Regions from separate parts of the Paenibacillus amylolyticus genome, predicted to be linked through region 2. Evidence: riboswitches for the same ligand, from Rfam matches in the RefSeq annotation. Region 2 holds a riboswitch; each other region holds the start of a gene.
The links. A riboswitch is a leader RNA that binds a small molecule or an ion and turns the genes downstream of it on or off. The one in region 2 is predicted to bind thiamine pyrophosphate.
Positions count from the first base shown of each region.

Region 1: it holds a riboswitch for thiamine pyrophosphate, as region 2 does, so the genes downstream of both, V6668_RS04635 (ABC transporter ATP-binding protein) here and tenA (thiaminase II) in region 2, are expected to answer to the same signal.
Region 3: it holds a riboswitch for thiamine pyrophosphate, as region 2 does, so the genes downstream of both, thiC (phosphomethylpyrimidine synthase ThiC) here and tenA (thiaminase II) in region 2, are expected to answer to the same signal.
Region 4: it holds a riboswitch for thiamine pyrophosphate, as region 2 does, so the genes downstream of both, V6668_RS02350 (ABC transporter substrate-binding protein) here and tenA (thiaminase II) in region 2, are expected to answer to the same signal.

Region 1 covers NZ_CP145892.1:1,016,342-1,024,627, forward strand. Annotated here, with positions in the region: gene V6668_RS04625 (ABC transporter substrate-binding protein) at 1-813, opposite strand, end outside; gene V6668_RS04630 (ABC transporter permease) at 981-1,811, opposite strand; gene V6668_RS04635 (ABC transporter ATP-binding protein) at 1,801-2,565, opposite strand; TPP riboswitch at 2,723-2,825, opposite strand; gene V6668_RS04640 (radical SAM/SPASM domain-containing protein) at 3,043-3,918, shown strand; gene V6668_RS04645 (pectate lyase) at 4,266-4,934, shown strand; gene V6668_RS04650 (ECF transporter S component) at 5,447-6,040, shown strand; gene V6668_RS04655 (ABC transporter ATP-binding protein) at 6,041-7,612, shown strand; gene V6668_RS04660 (energy-coupling factor transporter transmembrane component T) at 7,587-8,286, shown strand, end outside.
Region 2 covers NZ_CP145892.1:3,641,544-3,649,829, forward strand. Annotated here, with positions in the region: gene V6668_RS16175 (endo-1,4-beta-xylanase) at 1-2,616, shown strand, start outside; TPP riboswitch at 2,823-2,920, shown strand; gene tenA (thiaminase II) at 3,034-3,696, shown strand; gene V6668_RS16185 (CD3324 family protein) at 4,018-4,284, shown strand; gene V6668_RS16190 (nucleotidyltransferase domain-containing protein) at 4,453-5,535, shown strand; gene V6668_RS16195 (hypothetical protein) at 5,737-5,886, shown strand; gene V6668_RS16200 (glycoside hydrolase family 32 protein) at 6,327-7,877, shown strand; gene V6668_RS16205 (GH32 C-terminal domain-containing protein) at 7,944-8,286, shown strand, end outside.
Region 3 covers NZ_CP145892.1:753,586-761,871, reverse strand. Annotated here, with positions in the region: gene V6668_RS03545 (helix-turn-helix transcriptional regulator) at 1-880, shown strand, start outside; gene V6668_RS03540 (zinc ribbon domain-containing protein) at 954-1,772, shown strand; gene V6668_RS03535 (hypothetical protein) at 2,238-2,405, shown strand; gene V6668_RS03530 (hypothetical protein) at 2,588-3,277, shown strand; gene thiC (phosphomethylpyrimidine synthase ThiC) at 3,659-5,476, opposite strand; TPP riboswitch at 5,865-5,978, opposite strand; gene V6668_RS03520 (IclR family transcriptional regulator) at 6,128-6,871, opposite strand; gene V6668_RS03515 (alpha/beta hydrolase) at 7,231-8,256, shown strand.
Region 4 covers NZ_CP145892.1:486,070-494,355, reverse strand. Annotated here, with positions in the region: gene serS (serine--tRNA ligase) at 1-501, opposite strand, end outside; gene V6668_RS02370 (MFS transporter) at 889-2,124, shown strand; gene V6668_RS02365 (hypothetical protein) at 2,546-3,046, opposite strand; gene V6668_RS02360 (VOC family protein) at 3,230-3,616, shown strand; gene V6668_RS02355 (NAD(P)-dependent oxidoreductase) at 3,634-4,389, shown strand; TPP riboswitch at 4,535-4,647, shown strand; gene V6668_RS02350 (ABC transporter substrate-binding protein) at 4,869-5,909, shown strand; gene V6668_RS02345 (thiamine-binding protein) at 6,134-6,424, shown strand; gene V6668_RS02340 (ABC transporter permease) at 6,424-7,182, shown strand; gene V6668_RS02335 (ABC transporter ATP-binding protein) at 7,220-8,128, shown strand; gene V6668_RS02330 (TatD family hydrolase) at 8,234-8,286, shown strand, end outside.

The DNA of each region.
Region 1 (8,286 bases), 2.6 Mb from region 2:
TTCCTGGACCGCTTTGACGAACCGGGTAAGTTGGTCTTTTTTCGCTTCAATGCCAGCTTCACTTGCAGTCAGGACCAATTCATAATAATCAGGCACGCCATAATCGGTGGGGTTAATTGATTTCATGGCATGTCCTTCTTTCTCCAAAATCAATTGTTCATGGTTAATGAAACCACCCATAATTGCATCCGCCTGTCCGGAAGCCAGCGAAGGAATCAGATCGAACCCAACGTCGACCAGATTTATGTTGTCGGGATTGCCGCCATCCTTACTGATCATCGTACGTACCATCGCTTCGTACAGAGGAATGGAGGAATAACCAACAGTCTTTTCTTCAAGATCTTTGGGTGAACTTACGTTGCCATTCGCTTCGGTCAACAGATGCACAAGCGGGTGGCGAACAACAGCAGCAATGGAACGTACAGGAATGTTCTCACCACGAGCGAGTAAGATTTGGGGCTGGTAGCTTAGAGCCAGATCAATTTTTCCGGCAGCAACAAGTTTGAGTGAATCATTGGTATCCGCAGGCATCTGAATTTCAACATCCAGACCTTGGTCTGCAAAGTATCCTTTTTCCTGAGCCACATAGATGAAGGAGTGTACTGCATTCGGGTACCAGTCGAGCATGATAGACAGTTTATCTTTGGCGTCTGATGCTGGTTCGGTTGCAGACGGATCTGTTTGCTGTGTATTGGTTGCCGAATCTGTTGTTGGCCTATTTTGGCTAGTGTCTGTGGTGCTGCATCCGCTAACGATCAGCAAAAGGCTAATGAGTATGATGGGAAGCAGGGAGTATATACCTTTGTTATTCATAAATGAAGTTCCTCATTTCATCGTTTTGATTTGTAGAAAATGGGCAACAGCATGTTAACGACAATGTGACAATGAACTGATTGAAGATGCTGCTGAAATTGTGCATAAGATATGTTTTTTTTTTTTGATTGTAACTACTGTATTTACATCTAATTTCTGTCTAAGTATTATCCAACTTTTCTGTTGCCTCCATGACGATGACGCCGTATGTTAAACCGTTTCTCCAGCCAGGCAATCAGTACAAACAAAACGATCCCAAGCAGGGATAACAGCACAATAGCGGCAAACATCGCATCCGTGTTCATGTTGCTGGACATGCGGCGGCTGAAGTATCCGAGACCTTTGCTGCCACCGAGCCATTCACCAATCGTTGCCCCAACCACGCAGTACACCACTGACATCTTTAACCCGGAGAAAAAAGAGGGAAGTGCCAGCGGAACCTGGAGTTTGCGAAAAATATCCCACTTGCTGGCGCCCATGGTGAGCAGCAGTTCACGCTGCTCTGGATCGCCTTGGCGGAGTCCATCGTAGGTACTGACTACAATGGGGAAGAATGCGATTAAGAATACCACCGCGACTTTGCTCCACAACGTGTAACCAAACCACAAGATAAATACGGGGGACAAGGCGATCAGCGGGATGGTTTGACTGATCACGATGAAGGGATATAGGGCCTTTTCAATCGATCGGTTCATATGCATGCCTGTTGCCAGAGTAATTCCAGTCACTATGGACAAGACAAAACCAACAATAACCTCCATAAAGGTAGCAGGTAGATGGATAGTCAACAGCAGACGACGATGCTCAACCAGTGAGCTTACGATGGCCGTGGGTGCAGGAATGATGAAGGAGGGCACCCATCCCATACGCACAATCACTTCCCAGATCGCCAGTAAAAAGAACATGAGCAGAATAAACAAACCATATTGGGAAAACCATTTCGAGAGCCACTTTGAACACCACGTCCAAACGCTAACCTCAGCTCTATCATTTTGCATGTAATTGTTCCTCCAGTTGTTGCCTCATCTGCACGAGAGCTGGTTCGTAGATCATGTCCGAATGCCTTGGGCGTGGTAAAGGAACCGTCATCTCCCGCAACTGCTGACCTTGCCCCCCTGGAGTTAACAGAATGATACGGTCACTTAACAGCAGGGCTTCCTCGATGTCATGGGTAATGAACAGCACGGTTTGTCCAAAGTCCTCCCACAGCTCCAGCAACCAGCGATGCATTTCTCGTTTGGTTAAGGCGTCGAGTGCACCGAAGGGTTCATCCAGCAACATGAGCTGCCCGCCTGTAAGCAAGGTACGCAGCAATGCCACCCGCTGCCGCATGCCGCCGGATAACTCATCTGGATAGGCCTGCTCATAACCGGACAAGCCGAACCTTGCCAATCCTGCGATGATATCGGCTCGTAGTTTGTCCTTGTCCTGTCGGCCTGGTGCAAGCTCGGCAGGTAGCATGCAGTTCTCCATGACGGTACGCCAGGATAACAGCAGATCTTTCTGCGGCATATAGGCGACTCGTCCGAGCCGTTGTCCTTGCGGGACATCAGCTATATCGATGGTGCCAACGGTTGGCTCATGCAAGCCTGCGAGCAGCTTGAAGAGTGTGCTTTTACCTGATCCGCTGGAGCCGATGAGCGAGACAAATTCTCCTTGTTGAACCTGAAGTGACACATTGACGAGCACAGGGGACTCTTTTTTTTCGGGAAAAGCAAAGCTTACGTTGTGAATGGTTACATGGTTATCCATCTGATCCTCACCCCCTTGATGTCAGACTACTGCAATAACAACGGCATCCTATACTCTGCAAAAGGAACAAAAAAGACCCACCCATTTCCGGAGAAATGAGTGGGTCTGTAAGTTAAATCCGCAATTTATCTTCACATACATGAAAAATTCCGCTTACTAAAAGGCCGCTCCACTTCCCTCCGCTGGTATGATCCAGATCAGGTTCAAAGGGTCCGAATAGTCATATTCGTCTCAGCCGCAAGGCTCCCCTAGTGCAAAAGTTCAAGATATGCAGTTGTGTGTTCAGCATATATCACTTGAACATGAACTGTAAAGAGGCAGCATGATGGAATTCTTGAGATGAACTTGGAGTCAGACCCGAACAACTGAACAATTTACCTGGGCTCCCTAACCCGATATAATAGTGGTGGCGCATATTGGCCGGATCACAAATGCAGGTGGGATTGTTCTCCCTCCTAGGCAGAATGGGGACCCGAGTTGAAAACGTTCAAAAAAGTATATATTGAGATCACGAGTATCTGCAATCTGGCATGCAGCTTCTGTCCGCAGACACAGCGTGCCAAAGGATTCATTGACCCTGAAGTCTTCAACAATATACTGGATCAAGTTAAACCACACACCAATCATATTTATCTACATGTCAAAGGCGAACCCTTGTTGCATCCCAAAATAGATCTGTTGCTCGATTCCGCACATGAGAAGGGACTCAAGGTGAACATTACAACGAATGGTACACTGCTGCCCAAGACTCAGCATAAATTGCTTGGCAAACCAGCGCTGCGGCAGATGAATTTCTCCCTGCACAGTTTCGATGGGCATGAAGGTTCAACAGACCGTGACGGATACCTGCGTCATATTTTGTCCTTTGTACACGAGGCCGTTAAGCACAATGTCATCATCTCATTTCGGTTGTGGAATCTGACACAGGATAACTTCACAAATGCTCAGATGAATCGAAATCGGGAGACCCTTGAAGTATTGGAACGTGAGTTCAATCTGGATTTCCGCATTGAGGAAAAAGTAGTTCCAGGTAGCGGGGTCAAAATTGCCCCGAATGTATACCTGAATCAGGACCATGAGTTCCAGTGGCCAAGTCTGGATGCACCTGAAGATGACGGTAAAGGCTTTTGCCATGCACTTCGCGGTCAGGCAGCTGTGCTTGTAGATGGAACGGTGGTTCCATGCTGTCTCGATGGCGAGGGTGTGATTAACCTGGGTAATGTGCACGAGAAGTCATTCTCGGAGATTATTGAGGGTGAGCGAGCGAACAATCTGGTATATGGCTTCTCCAAGCGGGAAGCTGTGGAAGAGTTGTGTCGAAAGTGCGGTTATCGTAAGAGATTCGGAGCCTGATATTTTATAACAGCAAGCCAGAAGACATTCAAGATCACACATTTGGAGACAAATGTAGTGGTCTTTCTTTGTTATTGGGGATTAAGTGAGGGGTACCAACGTTACAAATGAGCATACCAGAGGTTGATATGAGCATATTGCTTGAGAGACCTAGCATGCAAAAAATGCCGATATGACAGGGATTGTACGATGTCATGATATATCTGATCTAATGATTATTCTAGTTACCTTCCTTATTTGGTAGGATTAGGTTGTGGTTCGGACAGAGGTGCACCTCTGGCGAACTTCCAGTACAAGCCCAGACTGTACACTACCAAAAAACGAGAGAATAAGGGAGGAATAAAGTTATGAAAAAAATGTTGACGTTGTTACTGTCCGCTGGTTTGGTTGCTTCTATATTTGGTGCAGTTCCGGTTGCGGCTGCGCCTACGGTTGTAAATTCAACTATTGTTGTTCCAAAGGGCACGACCTATGATGGTCAAGGCAAAACATTTGTAGCTAATCCTTCCACACTGGGCGACGGATCTCAAGCAGAAAATCAGAAGCCAGTCTTCCGTCTGGAGGCAGGGGCCACGCTCAAAAACGTAAACATTGGATCACCAGCTGCTGATGGTGTTCACTGTTATGGCAACTGTAATATATCGAATGTGGTCTGGCAGGACGTGGGCGAGGATGCACTGACATTGAAGTCTGCCGGAACGGTTAACATTACCGGTGGGGCAGCGTATAAGGCTTATGATAAAGTGTTCCAGATGAATGCAGCTGGAACAATTAACATCAAAAATTTCCGTGCAGATGATATTGGCAAACTGGTTCGCCAAAATGGTGGAACTTCCTTTGCAGTTAACATGACGCTGGATAACTCCAACATTTCCAATGTAAAAGATTCGATTATGCGTACAGACAGCAGCACATCACAAGGGAAAATTACGAATACCCGTTATTCCAAAGTACCAACGTTGTTCAAGGGGTTTGCTTCGGGGAAAACGAGCCAGTCTGGGAACACGCAATATTAAGAACAGGGATACCTTGGAATACGGATTGAAGGCGTGTACGGATAAGGTAGCTATTTCACATTGTGAAGTATGTCCAAAAGGCATCCAGGGGGATGCCTTTTCCTATGCCAACTTTTGATTTTTGTAGAGACCATTGCCACAAATACCCATCTGATGTACATTAGAAGCAATGAAATAAGTGAACCGGGAGCTCAATGAAGTTGGGCTGAGAGAGTGGCCTTGTGCCGCTGACCGTACATCTGATCTGGGTAATGCCAGCGTAGAGAACATGGATTTGCGATATGTAAGGGTGAATTGTGGGAATGAACGTGGATGAACAACAGACCTCTTTGAACTGTGGTGGTGTATCTGCCATGACGGAGGGGGGCTGGTTGATATTCCGTATTTTCGACATCCATCCAATACATCATTGTGAAGATTGTCCACTGTGCGTGAGGCCTGCCCGGAACCGGGGAGGCTTTTTCGTTTATTGTGATAACCCCCACAGGGAACAAAGGAAGGACGTAGAGAACATGGCAACAACAGCAGGCAACAAGCGATTGAAACTAACGGATATTCTGGTAACCATCGTGATCGCAGTAGTGTTTGGGGTGATTTACAAGATATGGGGACCTACATATGACTTGATGAAACCATTTGGTGTTCATGCGGAGCAGATGATCTACGGCATGTGGTTTATGGCGGGCACGTTTGCTTTTGTTATCATTCGTAAACCAGGCGTGGCTATTCTTGCCGAAGTTGCGGCTTCAACGGTAAGTGCTTTCTTGGGTAGTGAATGGGGCATGTCCACACTGGTGTATGGCCTGTTGCAAGGATTGGGAGCTGAGATATTCTTCGCAGCATTTTTCTATCGCAAAACGAATCTGTTTGTTACCTGTCTTGCAGCCATAGGAGCTGCAGCGGCTTCGCTTTTGCTGGATTACCAGTACGGGTATATTGATTCACTCTCGACGTGGAATTATACGTTATTTATCGGGTTCCGCTTCATTGGAAGTATTCTGATTGCTGGAGTGTTCGCTTATTATCTTGCCAAAGCATTGGAACTCACCGGTGTAACACGTTCGCTCAGGCCGGTATCCAAACAAGATTATGAGGCGCTGGATTAGATGAACGGGGAAGGGAATTCGCAAGCGGTAAGTGTGACAAATCTAAGATGCAAGTTCCCGGGAGAGAAAGCCTTGGTATTTCAAGGCTTGTCTCTTTCTGTGCGTCAAGGAGAGAAAGTGCTGTTGCTTGGCCCAAGTGGCTCCGGTAAATCGACGTTATTGCAAATTTTGAGCGGTTTAATTCCACGTTCGGTTGAGATTCCGATGAAATGTGATGATATTCAGGTTCCCGCCAAAGCAGGAGTGGTCTTTCAAGATCCGGATACCCAGTTCTGTATGTCATTTACAGATGAAGAGATCGCATTTGTTCTGGAAAACCGAAATATTCCGCGTGAAGAGATGCCTGCTCTGATTGAATATTATCTGAAACAAGTGGGGTTATCCTTTGAACAGAATCGTGTATTGATCCAGTCCATGTCTCAGGGGATGAAGCAACGTCTTGCGATTGCTTCGATGCTTGCCATGGACCCGGAGGTATTGTTTTTGGATGAACCCACTGCACTGCTGGATGATGAGGGGACTTCCCAGGTGTGGGATACGGTCAGACGGATCGCCAGTGACAAAACAATCATCATCGTTGAACACAAAATAAACGAGATTGTGGATATGGTCGACCGCATCATTGTGTTATCACCTGAAGGAAAGATTGTGGCGGATGGGCCAGCACAGCAGGTATTTACTCATGAACGGGAAAAGCTGAAGGCTTATGGAATCTGGTATCCGGGTGTGTGGGATGAGCACGAGCAGGCAGCTAAGCAAGAAGAGGGAAGTGCTTCTGGAGAGCTTCAAGTGTGTGTGGATCACGGCATCTCAAGTTTGGAAGCACAGCAATCGTCTGGCTTATCCGATACACCGGGTATATCCCCCATATCTCACGTCTCACCCTTATCACCTGTATCACCCGGCTATCAGCCTGCACTGGACTTGCAGCAGTTCACCGGATGGCGTGGGAAAACACCCTTCATTCAGGTAGAACAGGCCAAAGTATGGCATGGGGATTGGATTGGTATTGTCGGAACTAATGGAGCTGGCAAGAGTTCATTGTTGTTATCTCTGATGAATATCCTGAAAACAACAGGTCATTATGAGGTGGACGGTCTGCCTTCTGGCAAAACGGAGCAGCTTGCAGATCAAATTGCATTTGTATTTCAGAACCCGGAGTTTCAATTTGTGACTAACACCGTCGCGGAAGAAGTGGAATTTTCATTGCTGGGGAGCAGGTTGACAACGGAAGAAAGACTTGTCAGGACTGATCATATGTTGAATCAATTTGGACTAATCGACCTCTCCGAGCGCCATCCCTACCAATTATCGATGGGGCAGAAACGACGCTTGAGCGTTGCCTCTGCACTGGTGAGAGAGCAGCGAATATTGCTGTTGGATGAACCTACTTTTGGACAGGATGCACGCAATACGTTTGCCATGTTAGCACAGCTGGAGCAATTGCGGAGAGAGGGAACAGCTATTGTTATGGTTACCCATGATCGTGAAATTGTAAAAAGATATTGCACCCGAATCTGGACGGTAGATGAGGGGAGGTTATCTGATGCAACTGTCGTTTCCTCACCGTGAAACCTGGCTTCATAACGTCAATCCGGGATTAAAGATGATCATTCTGACGATGATGTTTGTCATCGTTATCCTCATTCACAATCTGAATGTAATGGCCAACGTTGCGTTAGCGATGATACTGTTACTGTGCTGGACAGGTCATCCGTGGTACAGATTGATGCTGTACGCATCACCATTCATTCTAGTGTTTATCTCCACGTCTACAGGTATGATGATGTTTGGTAAGGGCGAGACCACATGGTATAAGTGGGGACTGATCCACATAACCGAAGAGAGTTTCTATCGCGGTCTGCACTTGGGTTTTCGCTCGCTGACTATGGCCGCGGCTGGGTTACTTTTTGGTCTTACGACCAAGCCTGTGAGACTGTTTTATTCCCTGATGCAGCAGTGGCGGCTTCCCGCAAAATATGCCTATAGCTTTTTGGCCGCGATGCGCATGATCCCCATTTTGCTGGATGAATTCCAGACGCTCCGTTATGCGATTCGTATTCGTGGAACACAGCAACGCGGCTCTCGCTGGAATGTGTATGGTACAATCAAGCGTTACGCTATTCCGCTGCTGGCACAGAGCATTCGCCGTGCACAGCGAATGGCGGTAGCAATGGAAGCGAAAGGGTTCACAGATGGCGCGAGCCGCACGTATTACATTCAGATTGGCTATTCGCGAGCTGATC
Region 2 (8,286 bases):
ATGCTTCCATTTTCGAATGTCTCACATGCAGCCAAGGCAGTTACGGAAGTGGAGGGAGGTCATTTGAGTACAAACTTTGAAGACGGTACACTTCAGGGATGGACTCCACGTACAGGTAACGAAAGGCTGACAGTGACACAGCAGGAGGCACACGAAGGTCAGTCCAGTATGCTGGTCGCCAACCGTGAGCGTTCCTATCATGGACCGATGTTATCCATGAAGGATCTGCTTAAGCGTAACCAAGAGTACGAAATTGCGGCATATGTAAGACTTACTCAGGAGCCCACCACGGATCAAACACTACAGCTCACCACATATAAAAAAACAACTGCCGAAAGCTGGAACCCGATCGGTAGCGTGAAGATTGCCAAAGCAGAATGGAACACATGGCACAAGATCACCGGAAAATTTCAGTATAGTGATGATCCCACTGAATTGAATTTGTTCATCGAAACACCCTACATCTCTGAAGATAGCGTAGATACGTTATCGTTCTATGTGGATGATGTATCATTTACTCTGGCCGAGCAACTGGAGATTGAAGAAGATATTCGGTCTCTGGAGGACCTGTATCAAGATGATTTCCCCATTGGTGCAGCGGTGTATCGCTGGCAGTTGGAAGGCGCATATGGACAACTGCTCACAAAGCACTTTAACAGCTTGACCGCAACCTATGAGATGAAACCGAAGTACATGTCTCCTTCCGAAGATGTTTATGAGTTCGAGGCAGCCGATCAATATGTTCAGTTCGCCGAGGAGCATGGTATGGGCGTACGCGCACATGCGTTGTTGTGGCATATTGATGCAGCAGAGTGGATGTTCAAGGATCCTCAGGGTAACCCTGCGAGTCGAGAATTACTACTTGCCCGGATTCAGGATTACGTTGAAACCGTCATGACCCGATACAAAGGTAAGATCTATGCCTGGGATGTGGTAAACGAGGCGATTGCGGATAGCAATGGTGATGCCAACGGTTTACGTAAAAGTCCCTTTTATGAACTAATCGGTCCGGATTACATTGAGAAAACCTATGAATTCGCTCGTGCAGCCGATCCGAATGCCAAATTATATTACAACGAATACTTCACGGAAATCCCTGAGAAAAGAGAGCATATGTATCAGTTGGTCAAACGACTGAAAGAGAAAGGGCTCATCGATGGTGTGGGTTTGCAATCCCACTATAACCTGGAATCCCCGTCCATCAAGGAAATTGAAAAAACGATCAACATGTTCGCCGAACTTGGATTGGATATTCAGATCACGGAACTGGATGTGGATAGCGGAATTCCATTTGGTGAAGAGATGTCCGATGAAGTTGCAGTAAAGCAGGCGTATCGATATAAGGAACTGTTGGATTTGTACAAAAAACACAAAGACCACATTTCTTCAGTTACCTTATGGGGACTCCAAGATGAGAAGTCTTACAACAACCAGGCTATGCTGTTTGATTCAGCCCTGAAGGCCAAAAAGGCATACTGGGGACTCGTGGATGAATCCAGTTTGCCTGTGTTGACGCAGAGAGCCGTCTCACTTTCGGGTAAACCGGATATCAAAAAACAGACACAAGATCCGCTCTGGAACAAAGCGGTGTCTACTCCACTGAAGGGTGACTCTACGGGATCAGCCAGTTTCCGCACCTTATGGGATCATAGTAACCTGTATATCCTCGTGGATGTTCAGGATGCGAAGGCAGATGTGAATGACAGAGTAGATATCTTTGTTGATCTCAATAATGGCAAGACCACTTCATATGAAGCAGATGACCGACATGTAATCATTAAGCGGTCGGGCAAAGCTGAGGGTGTGGAGCAGCGTTCATATCGTGTACGCGAGACCAAAGCCGGATATCAGGTTGAATTGTCCATTCCGTGGGGTGGTATCCAAGTCGGATCAGAATATGAAGCCGGATTGGATATCCGTGTGACTGATGGCGGTTCAAGTGGGACACAACCTTATAATCCACTGTACTGGAATGATCGAACACAATCTCAGGAACAGGATACAAGCAAATACGGCGTGATTCAACTCGCCCCTATGCCCAAATCTGCACAAGCTGTGCAAGGGATTGTTCAGATTGATGGGAAGAAAGACACATCATGGAATAAGGCTGCACCATTTGAAGTAAAACGGTTGAACCAGAGCGAAGGTGCAGAGGCAGTGGCTCGCGCAATGTGGTCAGGTGAGTATCTATACCTGCTGATCGACGTCACTGATCCAAACATCATTACAGATAGTATCAACCCATGGGATCAGGATTCGGTTGAGATTTTCCTGGACGAGAATCACCAGCGCACACCGTATTTTCAATATGATGATGCCCAGTTCAGAATCAGTGCAGACAATGTGGGAACCTTTGCAGGGGGTGCCTCACCTGGACGCCTTGTAAGTGCTGTGAAGAAAACAAATAAAGGATATCTCGTAGAAGCCAGAATTCATTTACAATCATTGACGCCCAAAGCAGGAAATGTTCTCGGTTTCGAGCTCCAAATTAACGACAACCAGGGCGGAGGTAAGCAGAGCGTAGCCAAGTGGAATGATACGACCAATGAGAGCTGGAGAAATACTTCCCAGTACGGAATACTCACTTTTGTCGGAAAGAACAAACTCGGGCATTAAACCATCGGCAGTAGTTGCAAGAATAGAAACCATCATAACAGTGGCTGAAACTCAACCATTGTTGTGATGGTTTTCATCGTTTACATACGTCACCAAAGGTGATGAGGGGCGATACAATCTTCCTTGACTATATTTAACAGCCCTTGATATACTAAATGGATGTTATTTTATCTTTTATGGGAATAGGAAAGTAATCAACTACATACAACCGTTTGCGAGGGAGCCTTAACCGGCTGAGAGGGTGTTAAACCGACCTTACCTGATTTGGATAATGCCAACGTAGGGATGCAACGATGAAACGCTTTACTTGGGTAGCTCATGCGAACCCCCTTGTTTTAGTGTATTTGTCTGCGAAACATCCTATGGATGTTTCGTTTTTTTGTTTTTAAATACGTACATTATGAATTGGAGGAACACATGTTGACTATTTCAGAGAGACTATATCAGGCAGCACAGCCTGTGTGGAAGGAATGTCTTGAGCATCCCTTTGTTAAAGGAATCGGAGATGGTTCCTTAACGGTTGAACAATTTCGTTATTATTTGCTGCAAGACTACTTGTACCTGTTCGATTATGCCCGCGTATTTGCACTAGGTATTGTCAAGTCGCACGACCCCAAATTGATGCAGTTTTTTAGTGAAAACGTAGATAACATCCTGAATGGTGAAATGAAAATTCATCGTTCTTATATGGAGCGATTAGGAATTACAGAGGATCATGTTTTCCAGGTAAAACCTGCCCTGAAAAATGCAGCCTATACTAACTATATGCTCTCTGTTTCCCATGCGGGAGGCATAGCAGAAGTACTTGTATCCATTCTGGCCTGCTCATGGAGCTATGCAGAGATTGGTCAAGTCCTTGCCCAAAAGCCAGGTGCAGCTGATCATCCTTTTTACGGAGAGTGGATCACAGGATATGCTTCCTCTGAATACAACAGCAACAATCAATCCCTAGTGACGTTAACGGATAAGCTATTAGAAGGCTGTAGCGAGGGAACGTACCAACGGATGGAGGATATTTTCGTGATGTGCAGTCGCTTTGAACTTGATTTTTGGGAGATGTCATGGAGGCTGGAGTCTTGAGTTCACTGGTAAAGTAGAGAGCAGCTAATCAAGGTGAGTACAGAATAATCAGAACATGTTAGCCCAAAAATACATGATTAAACATTTGAACAACAAGCCCTGATATAATAAGCAAATAGCAACTATCTATTTTCTGGAGGTGAGGCTATTGAAAACAATCGGAGTAGGATTCTTACATGGTACGGCTCTATGCAAAGCCAGTGAAGGATATGGCAATGCTTTGCATAGAGCCTGGGAATAATCACATTGCCAACGACGAATCGTAATATTCCACTAACTGGCTTTGCACCTTATTGATCTATTAAATAAGGAGTGAGGCCCATGAAATATTCAAAAGCCGAGTCTATTTTTCCAGAAGAATTGTTACGTATCATTCAGGAATACGTTCAAGGGGAATTGGTTTATATCCCAAAACCCAAAGAGGCGCACCTGAAATGGGGCGAGAAAACAGAGAGCAAGAGCAGGGTCTCTGCTCGAAACGCTGAGATTAAATCCTTATTCCGCAATGGAGTCAGGATAGAGGAGTTAGCGGATCGGTATTTCTTGTCCTGCGAAAGCATAAAGAAAATAGTCTATACAAAAAACTAATCAAGGAACTAGTGAAATCCGCTAACTCGTCGTATCGACGGTTTAGCGGATTTTGTGCAAAGATGACTTAAGTCATCTTATACATAGTAACCGCACCTCTAAATCGATAGACTCAAGTTATGGTTGTTGTGATAAAGGACGGCCGGACCATACAAAGAGGGGTAACGAATGAACGAAATCATAAAAAAGAAACTGCTGGACAAAAATGAACTGCTCATTAACATGGTGATTGAACGTGTAAAAAGAGATTTTCTAGAGGATATCGCCATTATTGGGCTTACTGGTTCATTTAGCACCGAGGACTTTCACGAGAAGAGCGATCTTGATTTAATTATCATTAATAATACAGAAAAGGGATGGGAAATATCTGACTGCTTCATCTTGGACGACGTTGGGTATGACATCTATTGCACGCCATGGGATTCAAGAATACAAGAGCAATCCACCTTGGAGAGTCCCAACGTATCGAGCCTAACCGACCTGAAAATACTCTACTATGCAAAGCCTGAGGATTTGGAGAAATTGAACGACTTCCAGCAAAAAGCTCTTGATGCACTTGCGAATCCGATAGGAGAAGTGTGTCTTAATCGAGCAAATAAATGGATCGATCTGGCTAAGCAAGCATACAGTGATACGATGCTTGGTGAAGATATCGGTTCAGTGCGATATGCATCTGCTGGGGTTCTATACAATCTAGTCAATGCCTTGGTCAGCATGAATAACACGTACATCAAACGAGGGATCAAGCGATATTTGGAAGAGATACGTTCGTTTCGTTATGTTCCGGATGATCTCGAATCCTTATACATGTCAATCATCGAAGCTCATACCATAGAAGATATCCGAATCACATCTTTTAATATGTTGAATAGCGTTACGAGGTTACATAGCACGATGTGTGATAACTTCATTGTTAAACCGGCTCCGACCTTTGATAATCTTGGAGGAACATACGAAGAACTGTGGTGCAACTACCGTAATAAAATTTTGAACAGTGTTACAACGAACGATGCTTCCTACGTCTTTCTTTCAGCCTTTGGAGCACATGAGTATCTTGATGAAATGGCCATGGAGAAAGGAACCAAGAAATATGATCTTATGCAGTACTTTGATGCCAGTAATTTACCAGTTATGAAAGAGAAGCTCCTTGAAGTGATGGATGATTATCTAGAAGAGTATGATAAGGTCGGCAGAAAAGTCGAACATTTTACAACCTTCGAGCAACTATATGCCCATTATATGAATCATTGACCTTACGTTCCAGGTAGTAATAAGTCCGGGAATTGTACACAAGGAAAAAATCCTTTTACAATGATTGGCAGTACGTTATAATACAATCACCAGGTAGATTACCCAACAAAAAAGTGAAATATTGTAATATCTAGTCACACTCGGCTCATCATAGTTCTTTGAGCCGCTTATTACAACATAATAGATATCGGAGGTATGGTTATGGTCAAGAAGAAAATTTCCACAGCCCTCAGCGCAGCTTTAATTGTTTCTATGCTGGCTACTGGCCTAATAGTCACTATCCAAGGTAACACAACGTTAGAGGTAGCGAAGTCAGCAGGGGATAAAAAGGTTGAAGTTGTTAAAGCATAAGCGAGCCGTTAATTTATTTAGAACATGTTAAGAGACAAGAGCATATACCTATTGAAGTCGCTATTTTAGCGGCTTTTTTTGTTTTATCGATAAAATTGGGTTTAATACTAACGAATATTTTGTTGAACAAGTAAAGAGAATTTTAGATGTAACCATTTTTACATTTGTAAACCATTAGGTTTAAAGCAATAAAAAAATGATTAAGTCAACTTAAGTGAAAAATTGTTTTTTTCTATAATCAATCATAAATTGTGCAAATGTAAACTAAGATAGATATATACATAAAAAAATAATGTTCATTTAAACAAAAATACTTTGACAAATGAAAACGAGTGGCTTATTTTGTTAATAAGGAATGCAAATTACTTTTTTTAGATTTTAAATAGCCTTAAGGGAGCGTGAATTAAATTAAAAAAGTACATCTATCAGGTGAAAATAGTATCAGCAAAGGTCCAGAAAACTTTATTTATAAAAATGAATACAGACCGCAAATACATTATTCCCCTAAGGGAAATTGGATTAACGATCCTAACGGAATGGTTTATTACGAAGGAGAATATCACCTTTTCTACCAATATACTCCCCATGATACGCAGCCTGACTTCGGCAGAATGCATTGGGGGCATGCAGTAAGTAATGATTTAGTACATTGGGATGAACTCCCACCAGCCATCTCGCCTGGGGAAGATGGAGCGATATTTTCGGGAAGTGCGGTAGTCGATAAGAACAATACAAGCGGATTCTTCAACGAAGCAGGATCAGGATTGGTTGCAATTTATACGAATAATGGTAACAACGCTCAACCCGGTAAAACGCAGGTTCAAAGCATCGCTTACAGCAAGGACAAAGGTCGAACCTGGACAAAATATGAAGGTAACCCTGTTTTATTCCCCACGGAGACGCTAGACTTTCGAGACCCAAAGGTATTCTGGCATGAAGAATCTTCAAACTGGGTAATGGTTCTTGCTGTAAGCGACCGTGTAGAATTTTACACATCTTCGAATCTTAAGGATTGGTCTTTTGCAAGCGGTTTCGGTTCTGATATTCCGGGCATCCATCGTGGAATATTTGAATGTCCTGATGTTTTTAAACTCCAAGTGGATGAGGACCCTAATACCACTAAATGGATTCTGACACTAAGTGTCGGAGATAGAAATGGCGTAAATCCAAACGATTCAGAACCACCCGCAGGCGGTTCTGGCATGATGTATTTTATAGGTCACTTTGATGGTAAGGTTTTTACACTAGATGAAACATTGGAATCATTCGATACAATCCAATGGATAGATTACGGATCTGACTTTTACGCGGCCGTGACCTGGGATGGTATACCGAATGAGGATGGGCGAAAGATTTGGGTCGGCTGGATGAATAATTGGCGTTATGCTTCCACTCTTCCTTCTAAAGAATGGCGTGGCCATATGTCCATCCCACGAGAGATTCAGCTCAGGACGTATTCGGAAGGACTTCGCTTAATTCAAGCACCCATAAGTGAGTTAAATCAACTTAGAAGATCAATTCTGTCTCTACAAGACATTACGATTAAACCAGATATGAACGTTTTGTCTGATGTTTCTGCTACAAAGATGGAAATTATTGCGGAATTCGAAATCGGTAATGCAATAGAATTTGGGTTCAAGGTGCGAAAGTCTTCCTCTTCCAACCAGGAGACAGTCATCGGATATAATGTCTTGAATGAGGAGTTGTTTGTCGATCGAACGAAGTCAAACGCTGTTGATTTCCATCCCGATTTTGCTACAAAACACAAGGCCCCTATGAAGCCAGAGTATAGACGGATACAGTTGAGCATCTATGTTGATTGGTCAAGTGTAGAGATCTTTGGCAACAATGGGACAACTATCATTTCAGACACGATTTTCCCCGACTTGGGAAGTAGAGGGCTGGAACTCTATGCCATTGGCGGAGAACTAAAGGTCGTGTCGCTTCAAATCAATGATCTCGTAAGCATTTGGGAAAATCAACCGAACTGAACTGGTTGTCCAAAACCAATTAAATTTGAACCAACTTCACAATATTATTAGAAAAGAGGGTATGGAATGAAAGATAAATCTAAATTCGCAATATGTCTTCTGATGGCAACGGGATTAACTCTGACTTCAAACGGGATTTTTACATCTAAATCATTTGCGGCTAGTGCTGTACTTGCTGATCAGGAAACAAATAAACAGGCAAAGGAGGAGCTTGATATTTTTGAAAGCGCATCCAAACCAAATACCAATCTGATAGGCTGGCAAGTGAAAGGAAAAGGTGGATTAGAGGATACTTCAGAAGGAATCTTGCTGACTTCGCACCCTAAAGAAAATGTAATGGCCATCTCAGAGACAGTGTCCGATGATTTTATCTATGAAGCTGATGTCATGATCAGGGATACGAAGGCGG
Region 3 (8,286 bases), 2.9 Mb from region 2:
GGCAGATATGTTCGAAGTATCGATCCGGACCATCTATCGGGACATTGATACATTGGGTCAAGCAGGTATCCCTGTAGTGACGTATCAGGGGGCAAGCGGCGGGATTGGTCTAGCAGAGGGTTACCGTCTGGATCGAAACGTATTAACAGACAAGGACCTCGCTTCCATCGTCACTGCACTACGCAGTGTATCCACTTCCCATGCTAATGCGGCGCGTGAGCTTCTGGTCGAAAAACTCAGCAGTATCGTCCCTGAATCCAAAAATGACGATTTTCAGGCTAATACCAATCGATTCATCGTGGATTATTCAACCTGGACGCATCCCGAAGCGCTGAAAATCAAGCTTGAACTTATCGAACAGGGTATGGATCAATTACGTCCCGTAACCTTTACCTACTGCAGTGCGGAAGGTATCCATACTCACCGAACTGCCGACCCTCATACCATCGTACTCAAGAAGCATTCCTGGTATCTGTATGCTTTTTGTCACGAGCGGAATCAATTTCGCATGTTCAAGCTTGTGCGCATGCAAGATGTCACACTTGCTAATGAGCACTTCGAGCGTAAAGTCATCAACCCACAGGACAGACCCTGGCAACAGGAATGGAGCCGTCCGGACAATCAAGCTAGGTTAACCTTGAAATTCCATGCTCGCGTCCGTCATATTGCGGAAGAATGGTTTGGGATCGAGAACGTCATGCCTGATGGGACTGGGTATTATATCAGCCAGGTTGCTTTTCCCGAGGATGGCTGGTTATATGGATTCATTCTGGGCTTCGGCGCGGACGTTGAAGTATTGGAACCTCAGCATATTCGGGATGAAATCTGCCGTATCGCGGAGCAAATTGTACAAAATTATATACCTCCGACTCAAACCTGACAGACAGCTGTCCAGTTCCTACCCGTATACTTCAGATATATTCAATCTGTACATATATGAGGAGGAATTAATCATGAACGTCACTGTATGTCAAAGCTGCGGCATGCCGCTCACAACCCCTGCCCAATTCGGAACGGAAGCAGATGGAAGCACAACCCGTGAGTACTGTATTTATTGTTACAAAGAGGGCAAGTTTGAGCAGCCCGGTATGTCACTAGAAGGCATGACGGAGATGTGCACTGCCATTCTGAAGGACGAAGGCATGGATGAGGAATCCGCTCGTTCGATGCTGCGTAACCAGCTTCCTTTTTTGAAACGTTGGCGCACAAATACAACGGATCAACATGCAGAATCTCTGGCCGAAAACCCTACTGTTTCCGCTAATCCTGATCAGGTAACAACAGATCATTCGTTCTCTGCCCAGCCCGTTCGTTATGTCACTCTCCCTGGAAAACGTATTGCCGGCGTATCCGCCCGCACAACCAACGCCATTGAAATCAGTGGCAAAGGTTGTATTCAGGGACTCTGGAACAATTATTTTGCCTCAGAGCACCTCCCTGCACCTGAAAGTGCTCGCTATGGTTGTTACACGGATTACACCGATGGGATAACCGGAGAATACACCATACTGGTAGGGCATGAGGTCAGTCCGAACGAATCATTGCCTGAAGGATTGGACGACATTTTACTCCCTCCTGCAACTTACGCCGTATTCACTTCCAGAAAAGGACCCATGGCAGAGGTTGTTGGCGAAGCCTGGGGAGCCGTGTGGGCATGGGACAAACAAAGCGATCGTACGTTCACCGGGGATTTTGAATTGTATGATGAACGCAGCCTGAATCCCGAAAGTGTACAAGTGGATATATACATCGCTGTTCGCCAAAGTAGATAAAGCCAACACGATACCACCTCAGACAGAATCAAAGTTTCATCGCATCCTTCTTCATATCACGCAAGCTGCCGGGTTCGCTCGGCAGTTTTTTGTTATATCCGGAACTACATTACCCCCTAAACAACCCGACCATGGTACCAAGTTAGTTAGCATGCTTTGCATCATTTAACCAGATAATATGCCTCATAAGCGGGTACCATTGACTTCCTTAAAATTGGGACTATTCACATAACAACCGATTCGATCCTCCCATATCAAACCTTTCAAATCAGGTCCTTTACTCCTGAATTTCCCTAAAAACGTTTACATCTCCTTAAAACCGGGTAAAATCACTACAATCCAATTGGAATTACGCTTTAAACTCTTTTATTTCGTCTAACAAGTCACATGTACCTATATGCGCACCTGGCATGGTAACCAGTCGAAATACATAATCCAAAAAAACGCATCAAAGGAGGAACCAAGATGATCCGCATGCCTATTCAGCAAATGATCCCGTACCATCACCAATATCCGCGCAACACGGCGACCACTGCTCCTAAAAAGGAGAATGAGAACACTCAAGGTCTATCCTTTCATGAAATTCTGCAACAAAAAATGGCGAAGAAAAATACTTCTCCTTCCCTTAGATAAAAATGGACACCGGACCGACCCTAGTCGAGTCAGGTTATCAACCGTCTTTCCGCAGCTTGGCGGAAGGGCGGTTATTGGCGTTGAGCAATAAACGACTGTACAGTTCTCAGGCATGTTTCTATAATGGTTTAAATATCTAAAAGATCCATGACATATACGAACTGTAAAAGGGGACTTAGCACATGATCACCATTGGTTGTTTTCACGCTCATTATTCTAACATCGCCTTAATTGAAGAGACGCTTGCTCCTTATGAAGTTGAATTGGTCCATTACGTCGATCCAGGTCTGGACCGTCTTAAACATGACGCTGACTTTTCCGCGGTCGTCATTCACGAGAAGGTAGCCCAGACGCTCCAATGGATCGCTGAGTGTCATGCCGATGCCATTCTGGTCACGTGTACCCTGTTTGCGACAGCATTGGAGCAGGAAGCCATACAGGTCCCTGTGCCTGTGATCGGCATAGATGATCCGTTATTGCAGGAGATGCGGCGAGTACCAGGAGATTACATAATAGCATTCACCAATCCGGCAACCGTTGAAGGAACGATGGCACGGTTGAATCGGGTATTACAGCAAGAGGATGAGAATGGGCAACTACACGTTGCCAAGACATCTCAGACGGAAGCGGTGTGCATCCCTGGGACATTTGAGTTGATTATGCGTGGAGATCAGCAAGGGTATCTCGAAGCGGTACGTGAAGGCTTACAGCAGATTGCTGAGCAGCATCCGGGTAAAACGGTAGTGGCAGCCCAGCTGTCTATGGCTCCCGCTGCTGCACAAGTTACAACGAATCGTGGTATTCAGATCCATAGCCCGCTGGCATTGCTTGCAACGTATTTGGAGAAGGATTTGGGCTTGGCTCGACAGTAGCTGCTGATTTGGAGTGAAGTAACAAGTTCTATCTGAAACTATGCAACTATGAACTCACTTACTTAGTAACACCACAAATTAACGAGGTGAACTAATATGCGATTCCTCTATATTGTTTTACTGTTTATAGTAGGTTTTTCCTGTTCCGCATTTCTATACGGAGGAGCACCAAAACTCAGTGATGCTCTTTTATTCGTTATCGCAGGAATTCTGTATAAGATATGGACCACACTTAATCACAAAGCTAATTCTGATAAAGGCTGAGTATGGTTAAGAATACATACATGACATAAAACTAAAAAAAGCCGTTCTTCTCTGCAATGACAGAGAGAAACGGCTTTATCTCTATTTCAGACTGCCCAGCTTGCGCTGTACCGGCGCCTAGGAGCGTGTCCGATATTCCTCGGCCTTTTCCTGCATCCCGGCAGCTACAGCCCCATTCTCGGACAACCCTTTGTCTGCGGCAAAGGCACGAATGTCCTGCGTAATGCGCATGCTACAGAACTTTGGTCCGCACATGGAGCAGAAATGAGCTTCCTTGGCCCCTTCTGCTGGCAGCGTCTCGTCATGGTAGGATAATGCCCGTTCCGGGTCCAGTGACAGGTTGAACTGGTCCCGCCAGCGGAACTCAAAACGTGCCTTGGACAATGCGTCATCGCGGCGTTGAGCACGCGGATGGCCTTTCGCCAGATCGGCGGCATGAGCTGCGATCTTGTAGGCGATGACCCCTTCCCGCACATCATCCTTGTTGGGCAGGCCCAAATGTTCTTTTGGCGTAACATAACAGAGCATGGACGTGCCGAACCAGCCAATCATGGCTGCCCCAATGGCGGATGTGATGTGATCATATCCTGGCGCAATGTCGGTCGTTAGCGGCCCAAGTGTGTAGAACGGTGCTTCTTTACAGATCTCCATCTGCAAGTCCACATTCTCCTTGATCTTATGCATCGGCACATGACCCGGGCCTTCGATCATCACCTGCACATCATGCTTCCATGCGATCTGCGTCAGTTCCCCAAGCGTGGCCAGTTCCGCCATCTGAGCTTCGTCATTCGCATCGTAGATACTGCCTGGACGAAGTCCATCTCCCAGTGAGAACGCCACATCATACCTTTTCATAATCTCGCAGATTTCTTCAAAATGGGTGTACAAAAAATTCTCCTGATGATGCGCAAGGCACCATGCTGCCATAATGGAACCACCCCTAGACACAATACCTGTCATTCGCTTGGCGGTCATGGGGATATAACGCAGCAGTACACCTGCATGAATCGTAAAGTAGTCCACGCCCTGCTCTGCCTGCTCAATGAGTGTGTCACGGTACAACTCCCAGGTCAGCGCTTCCGCTTCGCCATTCACCTTCTCCAGCGCCTGATACAGCGGCACCGTACCAATCGGCACAGGTGAATTGCGGATAATCCATTCCCGGGTGGTATGAATGTTTTTGCCTGTGGACAGATCCATCACCGTATCCGATCCCCATCGTACCGCCCAGGTCATCTTCTCCACCTCTTCCTCAATGGAAGAAGATACAGCAGAGTTACCTATGTTGGCATTGATCTTCACGTGAAAATGACGACCGATCAACATCGGCTCACTCTCCGGGTGATTGATGTTGGATGGCAGAATGGCCCGTCCACTCGCCAGCTCCTGTCTCACAAATTCCGGCTCCACGCCTTCACGAATGGCGGCGAATTCCATCTCAGCCGTAATGACTCCCTGTCTCGCGTAGTGCATCTGAGTCACGCAGCGTTCTGGCTGTGCCCGCAGCGGTTTGCCACGTAATCCGGGGTACTCTTCAGCGCCGGCTCTCTTCCCTCCGGGTTTCAGTCCGTTATCCTCCGGTTTAACTGTACGGCCCTGATAAGCTTCAACATCGCCGCGCTCTGTGATCCAACGTGTGCGCAGGGATGGCAGACCTGCGCGGATATCCGCATGAAATTCGGGATCGGTCATCGGGCCGCTCGTATCGTAGACACGCAGCGGTTCGTTATGCTCCACCCCTTGGGGAGTATTCGTGTCATGAAGGGCTATCTCACGCTCCGGTACAGCAATGTCCGGCCGTGAGCCCTGAATGTAGACTTTGCGGCTGCCCGGAAAGGGCTGGACCCGTCCGGCCGCTCCTGTTTCTTTTTCCACCTGCTGATCGTTATGTCCCTGCTCCGTCGCTTGTTGTCCCGTTTGATTTCCTGTACTCATGTTCGCTTGTCTCCTCCTCAGTGTTCGTCGCTTGTTTGGTTGGTTTGATCATTAGCTCGCTTACGTACCTGTCCCAAATCATGCGCAATGCAGAGAAGAAAGAGCGATCCTACACCAGACCAGGGGAGACACTTTTCATGTACAGTTAACAACAGACGGAGGCTGCCACAGATCATGGATCTATGGTGACTTCTCTCTCATCATCCAAGCCCACTTTTGCAGGTTAGTGAAAAAGAAGCCCATAGAGTCCGCACTATATCGCCCGTTCCCTGTATATAAAAAAGCCGGCCCCCGAAGGAACCGACTTTTATGTCCATCACCAATAATGCACCTTTACGCAGCTCCTTAACAGAGCCCTACAAGGGTCACATCATGTGGTGGTTTGTGGTCATATCGCCGATTACTTCCCTACGCTGGTATGATCCAGATCAGGTGCAAAGGGTCCGGAATCTCATGCGATTCCGTCTCAGTCCGGACAATTCGGACTCCCCCAGTAACGTTAATTAGTTGCAGCTTACATAAGCCGCCGTTCATATTCAATGAAGCTGGCCCCGCTGGGCCGTCCATTACAGAGTAGCGCAACCGGAACATAAAAACAACCTTTATATTCCAAATGATCAAACTCTATTGGAGAAAAAACTTACATCAACATCAGGATAACATGAGCCCCATTTGCGTAGCAGCATCCTTCAACACAGGTGCGTATTCATGCAATGTCTCCTGCGAAAGTCGGCTGACAGGTCCTGAGACCGAGAGGGCAGCTGCAATATTGCCTCTGCGATCCATAATCGGTACAGATACCGCGGCAGCTCCCGGCTCACGTTCCTCGTAACTTGTGGCATATCCGTTATCCCGGATATCTCCCATCTGCGCTAAATACACCGCGGGATCAATAAACACCGGCCATTCCGGCCCGTTCATCAGTTCTTCACGATCCTCGTCCGTGGCAAACGCCATCAGGACTTTGCTGGAAGCCCCCACAGATAGCGGGAGTCTAACACCAACGGGAGCAACTCGGCGGATCGCCTGATCACTTTGCACCGCCTGAATACGAATCCGTTCACTCCCATCACGCAGGTACAGACTCACGGTCTCCCCCAATCGATCTCTCAGTCGCTCCATCGCAGGCAACAGCAGAATAGCGGGATCATCACTGCGGGACATATGAGCTGACAGCTCCCAGATTCGGATGCCAAGTCGGTACTTCTCTGTTGCTGCATCGCGGATCACGAACCCTCGATCCTCCAGCGTAGCCATCAAACGGTGGACTGTACTTTTGTGCAGGCCGATCTGGCTGGCAATTTCGGTGAGTCCCAGATCACTGCGTGTGGTAAAACATAATAATATATCCAGCGCCCGTTCCACAGCCCGGACGGTTAACTTGCGATCTTCCATGGCATAATGCCCTCCTCATGTTTCATCACATGAAACTTGGTTACATAAATTATATGAGAAACGGTCTCATCTGTAAACCAAAAAGAGCCAAAATCAAAATAGGCCAACCTGAAAATTTTTCCTTTTTATAAGACTTAATCCCCTGTAATTTACACACTAAGGTAATGTTACCCATATATCTTAAGAACTATATAACAATTGCGTAACAAATGCCCTCAATCAATTGACTTTGACTATATTGGAACATACGATAATGATATATTACATTAAGATATCGCTCTGAAGCAGGCTCTGAAATCGACGCAATTCTCTTTACATGTCGTTGTTATCTTCAACTGAACTTCAAAGGAGGGGCATTCATGTATCAATCATCCCAGAGCGAAGCCCCGCTGCAAACAAAAGTGTCCGATCTGCCCTCTTCCCTATCACCGAGGCTGATTCGGTTCAAACATATTATCGTAGCGTTGCTGCTCTCCGTTGTATTTTTTCTACTGTTTTGTTTTATTGCACTGCATGGTTATATCGCATGGGTATTATCCAATCCAACGGTAGCGCCTGTCTTCTCCAATCCGATGCAAGCCAAGAACATGAAGTATGAAGACATCACGTTCCCGGCAGCGGATGGCAGCCGCACGATGCAGGGATGGTATATACCTGCTGACAATGCTGCAAGCAAAACGATTATTTTCAGTCACGGCTATGGTGCTAATCGTGAAGAAACATGGGTACCCATGTATGACCTGGCACATTATGCCCATCAACTTGGGTTTAACGTGGTCATGTTCGATTATGGCTTCGCCTCACAGGTGAACAAAGCTGTAGCCACAGGTGGCAAAGCTGAGTCACAGCAACTGCTCGGTGCGATCCAGTTCGCCAAGCAACGTGGTGCGCAGGAACTGGTTGTCTGGGGCTTCTCGATGGGTGCCGGTACAGCGTTACAAACCGGACTGATTACGAAGGAAGTGGATGCAATGATTCTGGACAGTGCGTTCCTGCTGGAGCCAGATACGCTGTACCACAACATTCACAACCAGATCGATCTGCCACGTCAGCCTACACTGGAGATCATGAAACTGTTGTTCCCTGTTCTGAATGGTACCGGATTACAACAGATTCCATACCAGGAAGTGAAAAAGGAAGATTATCCGTTCCCGATTTTCTTCATCCATGGTACAGAGGACGAGAAGGCGCCTTATCCAATTGCGGAGCAACTCGCCGCCAACCAGACCAATCCGTACTCGGATGTATGGATTGTCCAGGATGCGCATCATGAGTTGATCTTCCGGGAGCATCCAAAGGAATATCTGCGCCGTGTCTCAACTTTCCTGAGTCATGTAACGAAAACAAGCAGTGACGATGTGCAAAACACGAATAATGGAGAATAACCAAATTTCAATCACCGAACTTTTCGTTGA
Region 4 (8,286 bases), 3.2 Mb from region 2:
TAATACATAGCTTCGCGTACCGCCAATCTTAACTCCACGAGGAATATCGATCACATCATGCAACTCCCCAAGTTCCACGTGATCTTTGGTGTTATACTCGAACGTTGGCACCTCTCCCACACGTCGCAGCTCCACATTATCCGCGTCTGACGTACCTTTTGGGGTATCCGGAGATACGATATTGGGTACCAGCCATTGCAGCTTGGTTACTTCCTCCTGCACAGGGGCGAGCCTCGCTTCCACCTGTTCCAACTGTTCATTGATCTGTTTCACCCGAGCCCGCAAACCCTCGGCCTGTTCCCGATTCCCCGCTTGCATGAGTCTGCCAATGTCCCCGGATAACGTATTGCGCAATCTGCGTCCTTCTTCAGATTCCTGCAAAAGTGCTCTACGTTCCTCATCCCGCTCTAACAATGTGCGAATGTTGATCTTGATTTTTTTCCCGTCTGCCGCTGCCTGAACCTCTTCTGCATGTGCCCGAATCCATTTCATTTCTAACATGGTCACCGTCTCCTTTGGCTGTAAAAATACAAAGAGCGCCCTCATCCCTTGGGACGAGGAGCGCTCTGCTCGCGGTGCCACCCAACTTGCTGAATCAGGAAATCCTGCTTCCAGCCTCTTGGTCCGCGATAACGGGCGGTTCCGGTTAACTTGGGGAAATATCGCTCCCCTGGCGAAAACGCCTCCGAGTTGGATGCTCTTCAACGGCATGGTCCGATCTGTAATTGTTGGTCTCAGTATATACGAACGCCGGACCAGATTGCAACCTTCTGTATCGATCAGGAATTCATGGCACAACTTAACATGTCCTGTTATGATAGACTTTGTCTTCAAGATTGCACTTTATTGTGATCCTCAATTTATGTATATAAGTAGAAGGAGTTCTTTATGAAAAAATTACTTTGGATCGGATGTCTGTCCTATTTCCTGATCGGACTTGCCCACGTTGTGCTCGGTTCCATTCTACCGGTTGCACTTGAACATTACGGCAAAGATTATAGCCAAGGCGGAACGCTGATCTTTGCTCAATTTGCAGGATTCCTCGGTGGTGTATTGTTATCTCCATGGCTGAACAGACGCTTTGGTAAACGCGGGGGTCTGTTAATCGCCACAGCACTACTCTGTATTGCAGAATTATCCTATATGCTGTTGCCACCATGGGGCTGGATGTTCGTCATTGCACCCGCTGCCGGCTTTGGATTCGGAATGGTTGAAGCTGTTATTGGCACCATTATCATCGCTGCAATCAAAGACAATACAGCCGTTGCTATGAGTCGACTGGAAGTGTTATTCGGGATCGGAGCGATGGTCATGCCGCTCATTGCCAGCGGTCTGATTGCTGCCGGATACTGGCGTCTCTCCTTTCTCGTTGTTGCGATCTGCGCAGCGCTGACCTTTGTTTTCTGGGCAAAAGGATCATTCGGTGAACTCGATAAGTTTCTAGAGCGACAGAGTTCAAATCAAGCTTCCGTAAATACGCACTCTGCTGGGACATCGGGTGAGATGCATCCCGCATCTGCAAGTACATCAAGTCCAACCTATCGTGGCCGTAACAGGACTCTTCTGGTATTATTCGTTCTGTTCTTCTTCCTCTATGTTGGCACAGAGATGAGTCTTGCGAACTTCATGCCAGCGATTCTGATTGAGAAAATGAACATGAAGGAAGCCGGAGCAGCCCTTAGTGTCACCTGTTTCTGGATTGCCATGTCCGTGGGACGACTCTTCGCCGGATACATCGCAGAGAAATTCCAATACCGCGTATATGTCCTGTACAGTTGTCTTGCATCTGTTCTCTTGTTAATGCTATTTCCATTTACAAACCAAATCTGGTCTGCATTTCTCATCATCTTACTGCTTGGACTGGCGATGTCAGGGATATTCTCCATTGCCCTTGTCTTCGCCAGTAAACTGCTGCCCGGAACAGAAGAATCCACACCCAGCATTTTGATTGCCTCAGGTGGGGTTGGTGGTGCCATTCTGCCTTTGACTACAGGATGGAGTCTTGATCATCTGGCCGTTAATCAGTCTGCATGGATGCTTGCGATCTTTGCAGTTGGCCTGCTTGTCATTAGCGTAATCACGTATCAATGGCAGAACAAACATATAGCCAATTCTGCGACTTAACAGTTCTGTGTCGATCCAGTCCTGAGGATTAGAAATACCTATTAAAGAAATTGTAATGTCTACTGTCATGACCTGACGGTGGGCATTTTTTTGTAGTGTTACTCTGTTCTAACGAACCTAGCACACGCTATTCCCCTCCATTTCTGCATATTTGAAATCTAACGAATCCTAGAGACGTTATTATAGATAATTAGCTTCAATTAAATGCCTTGTTGGAGGTTTTTTGCATAATAACGCCGCAGAGATTCGTTAGATTTTTCATTCTCTAAAAACTGGCCTAATAAGATGTTCTCGATTCGTTAGCGCTGTAATCGTGGTGGAAAGTATCCTATCTTTGCCTCAGAGCACCTTTCATTACAGGTAATAATACGATCTGTTCATTTGCACAAGATTGCCCAGGAAATACTTATGGCCAGCCAAATCACACACTTTTGTTAACGACAGGCAATACGGGCTCGTTATCCTTGATGAATTTACCGAATACATATCGGACGAGTGGTCCCAAAATGATTAACTGATATGGAAGCGCCAGGCTGAAGTTACGAGCAATGGTATGGAGATACGTACGGAGTACGGATGACCCACTTAATTGATCAGCGAGATATGCCGAGATCATTCCATACATAGACATGATCAGAACCATGCCAATCACCATGAAAAATGAAATGACGAGCACACCCAAAATCTTGTTGGACTTGTCGAAGGGCAAGGAGAATGCAATCTTTCTCGCCACAGGGCCAACAATGAAAGACTCCACCAGAAACGCGATGACAAAACATAATATGAATTGAAGCAGTATCTCAAGCGGGGACATCTTGCCGAGTAACCCACTGTGCCATAGATTGAAGAACATCATGACCAAGACCATTCCTATACACATCATTAATCCGAAAATAATCTGTTCCTTCTTGCTGGTTGGCAATTCTCTCATCCTCTCTGTTTACCTTCGTAATTATAGAGATGAGGAAACCCTTCACATAAGTGAACATTTTGTGAATAATTCTGATTTTTCCAAATTAAAACTATATTTGACAACCATGTAGTACAGCTCTATGATATCCCTTAAAATGGTAGAAACATTCACTACATAAGGAGGTTTTTGATTGTGAGTTTTCAAAAGCGCATTGACCACGTCGGCATTGCCGTTCGTGATCTGGAGACCACGCTGCGTTTCTACACGGAGATCGTTGGTCTTGAATTGAAAGACCGGGTGACCCATACCAACGGTATCATTCAGCTCGCCTTCCTTGGCTTCAATGGAAGTAATGAGACTGAGATTGAGTTAATTCAAGGATACAGCGACAAGCTGCCTTCCGAAGGTACGGTGCACCATTTTGCGATCCACGTGGATGATCTTGATTCTGAGTACAAACGCATTCAATCCACCGAAGCCGAATTTATCGACGGAGAGATTATTACACTGCCTAACGGTTACCGCTATTTCTTCATCTATGGACCTGAAAAGGAATGGATTGAGTTCTTCCAGCGCTAAGAATTGGAGCTGATTTCATGAACATTTTAATTACTGGCGCAGCCGGAAAAATTGGACGTGACTTGTCCCAACATTTGTCAGAGGCATTTCACCTGCGACTAACGGATTTAAATATCGACAGACTGCATACGTATCAAGGGACCGGCCATGAGATCATGACACTGGATGTGACAGACCCCGAAGCCTGTCAGCATGCTTGCGAAGGCATGGATGTGGTTGTACATCTGGCGGGAGATCCTTCCCCGAATGCCGGATTTTATGAATCGTTGTTGGACATCAATATCAAAGGTACATTTAATGTATTCCGTGCAGCTAAAGACCAAGGTGTACGAAGAGTCATTCTTGCAAGCAGTGCACAGACGACTGAGGGGTATCCCATTGATGCTCAAGTCTATCCGGACATGCCAACACGCCCACGGAATTTGTACGGGGTTAGCAAATGTTTTGGAGAATCGCTCGCTTCCTATTTTGCGTATACCGAAGGTTTACAAAGTGTTGCGGTACGTATAGGTGCATATGATGATTTTCAACCGGACGGACCAGTGCTGGAGGCAAGGGATATGAGCGCGTATATTAGTCCGGCTGACTTGTGCGATTTGATGTTCAAAGCAATTACAACTACAGATCTGGAGCCCTTCACCATACTGCATGGGATCTCGAATAATCGGTTTAAACGATTAAATCTGGAAACCACTCAGAAACAGGTAGGTTATGACCCAAAATCCGATGCTTTTGCACTCAGTCAGATTGCCTTATATGATTCCCCACGATAATTATTGAAAATAACACATCCAAACAGGCTGTTATACATATGTATAACGGCCTGTTTGATAACTTATACGTGTCCCTATCCAGTTCATGACTGGACAGGTCCTACCCTCTGGCCTATAATTACACCTAAGTAATGCCCGTAACTTCATAGTTTCCCAGGGGAGTCGGAATTGGCCGGCTGAGAGTGTATCCCACCAAGATACTAACCCTTAGACCTGATCTGGATCATGCCAGCGTAGGAATCGGAGTATATCGAAATGGCACAGCCCTATGGCTGAACGCCACCTCTCTAACGCCTGCACGCGTCCCGGAATACGGGACGCTTTTTTAATGTTCTTTTATATAGCCAGAGAGCTAAAAAAAGTGACGTTATCCAGATCTCAACTGGTATAAATCTGTCGATTTATGCAAGATGATTGGATATGAAGCCAAGGAGTACCCCGTGCCAATCGGCCGGACATACCGAAGGAGAGAACCACAGATGAAATGGCGTAAAACGATGGGATTGTTGCTCTTATGCGTGCTTATGGTGACTGTAGCCGCATGTGGTGGCAAAGAAGCTGCCCCAGCTGGGCAGAACGGCAACACAAATACGGAAAGCAGCAACGAAGGTGACACTGCCGCCCTGAAAGATATTAAAGTGGTGCTCGACTGGACACCAAATACGAATCATACAGGCCTGTATGCAGCTGTAGATCAAGGTTTTTATAAAGCCGCAGGCTTGAACGTTGAGATTGTACAACCAGGTGCCGGTGGCGCAGATACAATGGTTGCCTCGAATGAAGTGCCTTTTGGCGTAAGTTATCAGGAGAGTGTAACTCAAGCCCGCACACAGGGTGTTCCATTGGTCTCCATCGCAGCAGTTATTCAGCATAATACATCTGGTTTCGCTGCTCCGGCGGATCGGAATATCAAGTCACCGAAAGATTTTGAAGGTAAAACCTATGGCGGTTGGGGTTCCCCAGTCGAAGAAGCCGTGATGCAATCCATTATGGAAGGCGACGGAGCCGATGTATCCAAAGTGAAAAACATTAACATGGGTGATGCCGACTTTTTCACCGCAGTGAAACGGGATATCGATTTCGCATGGATTTTCTACGCCTGGACAGGTATTGAAGCCGAACTGCGCGGAGAACCGATCGACATGTTATATGTGAAGGATTATTCAGATGCACTGGATTACTACACGCCTGTACTAGTAACAAACGAGCAGACGATCCAAAACGACCCTGAGTTGGTGAAAGCATTCCTGAAAGCCACTTCAGAAGGATATCAATACGCAATTGATCATCCCGAAGACGCAGCAAACATTCTGATCAAGGCCGTACCGGACTTGGATAAAGACTTGGTACTGGCAAGCCAGAAGTGGCTTAGTCCAAAATACACGGATGACGCCCCGCGTTGGGGTGAGCAAAAGCAGGAAGTGTGGCAGAACTACACCGACTGGATGTTTAGCAAAAAACTGCTGGATGAACAGATCGATGTGAGCAAGGCATATACGAACGAGTTTTTACCCCAATAAAATTTCTCATATAAAACGAACTTAATATTTACACGATGACGGAGAGGACAGAAATAACGTGAAAAAGCGAAGCGGTCGCCTTTATCACCGGATTTTCCCTTTAGAGAAAGGGAATCAAAAAAATCTGGGGATAACAGCGATTGGAAGGTTATTCTGTCATCGAAGTGGCAAGTGTAACAGTCATTAGTTCATTTTATTTATCACGAAAGGAGCCGTGATCTCTCATGGCAAGCACACTACTTAGTATTCAGGTTATCCCGAAAACGCCAAATGGCGAGAACTCTTATCCTTACGTTGATCGCGCCATTGAAGTTATTCAGCAATCCGGCCTGAAATATCAGGTGAACGCGCTCGACACCACGATGGAGGGGGAACTAGAGGAACTGCTGGAAGTTGTCCGTAAAATGCACGAGGTACTCGTGGAGGCTGGCAGCCCAAGCATCATCTCCCAGATCAAAATCGCCCATAGCCCTACCGGCTTCAGCATGGATACCCTGACGGAGAAGTATCGCTAATGCCTGCCTATTTCAAAAGTGTATGGCCGCCCATTGTGGCGGTTATTCTCTTTATAGCGATATGGCAGGGAGCCGTCTCCCTCTTCCATATTGAGAAATGGATGCTGCCTGCACCGTCCGACATCGCCCGCGAAGCGGCAACCCAGGCCGAACGGCTTGGCATGCACGCTTCCGCAACCATTCAGTTAACGCTGATTGGATTCGCCGCTGGAACAGCGGTTGGATTACTGATTGCGATGGTACTGCATTTGGTCCCTTTTCTCAAGTCAGCCCTGTATCCTTTACTTATTCTTAGTCAAAATATTCCGACCATCGCGCTCGCGCCGCTCCTGTTAATCTGGTTCGGATTCGGGCTACTGCCCAAGCTGATTACGATCATTCTGGTCTGCTTCTTCCCCGTTGCAGTGGCGGCCATGGACGGCTTGACCCGTACTGACGCGGCGATGATGAACTATATGCACATGGCTGGTGCAAAGCGTCATCAGATCTTCTGGAAGCTGGAGCTCCCCCATGCGCTGCCATCCGTGTTCTCCGGTGTCAAAATCGCCGCTACCTATAGCGTGATGGGCGCCATCATCGCCGAATGGATTGGTGCAGACAAGGGTATTGGTTATTATATGATGTTGCAAAAGTCGGCTTATCGTACGGACCGCCTATTCGTGGCGATCATGATTATTGTCGCGCTCAGCTTGCTGCTCTTCCTGTTCATTGCCCTGCTGGAGAAGCTGCTCGTGCGCTGGCGGCCACAAAAGCGGTAGTAAAGAAGTAATCTGTATATTAGGAAGTGATGACCATATGAATCTGCAACAGGATGAACAAGTCCAGCCTGGACGAGGAGCAAGTGTAATGGAGCCAACGCACGGTGAAAAGTTTAACTCGGCTACGCCTGATCGACCTGCCAACACGACTCCTGATCCGGTTCCACCTGCACTGGACGTTGTTAATGTTCATGCATCATTCCGTGAACGGCGCAGCAAGCTACCGGTTCTGAACGGCCTGTCCCTGACTGTGGAGCAAGGCGAGTTTGTTGCTATCGTTGGACCTTCTGGCTGTGGCAAAAGCACTCTGTTCCATATCATCGGCGGTCTGCTTAAGCCACAGGAAGGCCAAGTACTTATGAACGGTCAGAATGTAACGGGACAGCGTGGCAAGATTAGTTATATGCCGCAACAGCCCGCCCTTTTCCCGTGGCGTACCATTGAAGATAATGTACTGCTTGCTGGTGAAGTAGCTTCAAGTGCTCCACCTCGGGCCGAAGCACTTGCAGAGGCTCGAAAGTGGTTAAGCAGCGTGGGTCTTGCCGGGTTCGAGCAGGCCTATCCTCATATGCTGTCGGGCGGAATGCAGCAGCGTGCTGCATTTTTGCGCGCCCTGCTCAGTCCGCAGGAACTCATGCTGCTGGACGAACCTTTCAGCGCGCTGGATGCACTGACACGTAGCGACATGCAGCGCTGGTTGCTCGATATCTGGGAACAGAACCGCCGCTCGGTGCTGTTCATCACCCACAATATCGAAGAAGCATTGCTACTTGCAGATCGGGTCTATGTATTATCCAACCGACCTGCAACGGCGTTACACGAGGTACATGTTCCTTTTGATCGCCCAAGACGAGAAGAAATTACGGAGGAATCCGCTTTTTTGGAGCGTAAACGGCAGATTGCACAGTGGATGAAAGAAGAACAGCAGAAAGCCCGCCTATCTTGATAGTGCGGGTTTTTAAGTTATTTATTTCCTTTAATGGGTGATCCGCCATAAGAAATTCTGCGTAACATAGTTAGAATATAACTGAACACAAGGAGGAATTCCCTCGTGCATTCTCAAGCTTTTGCACCATTAATTGATGCTCATATTCACTTCGATCA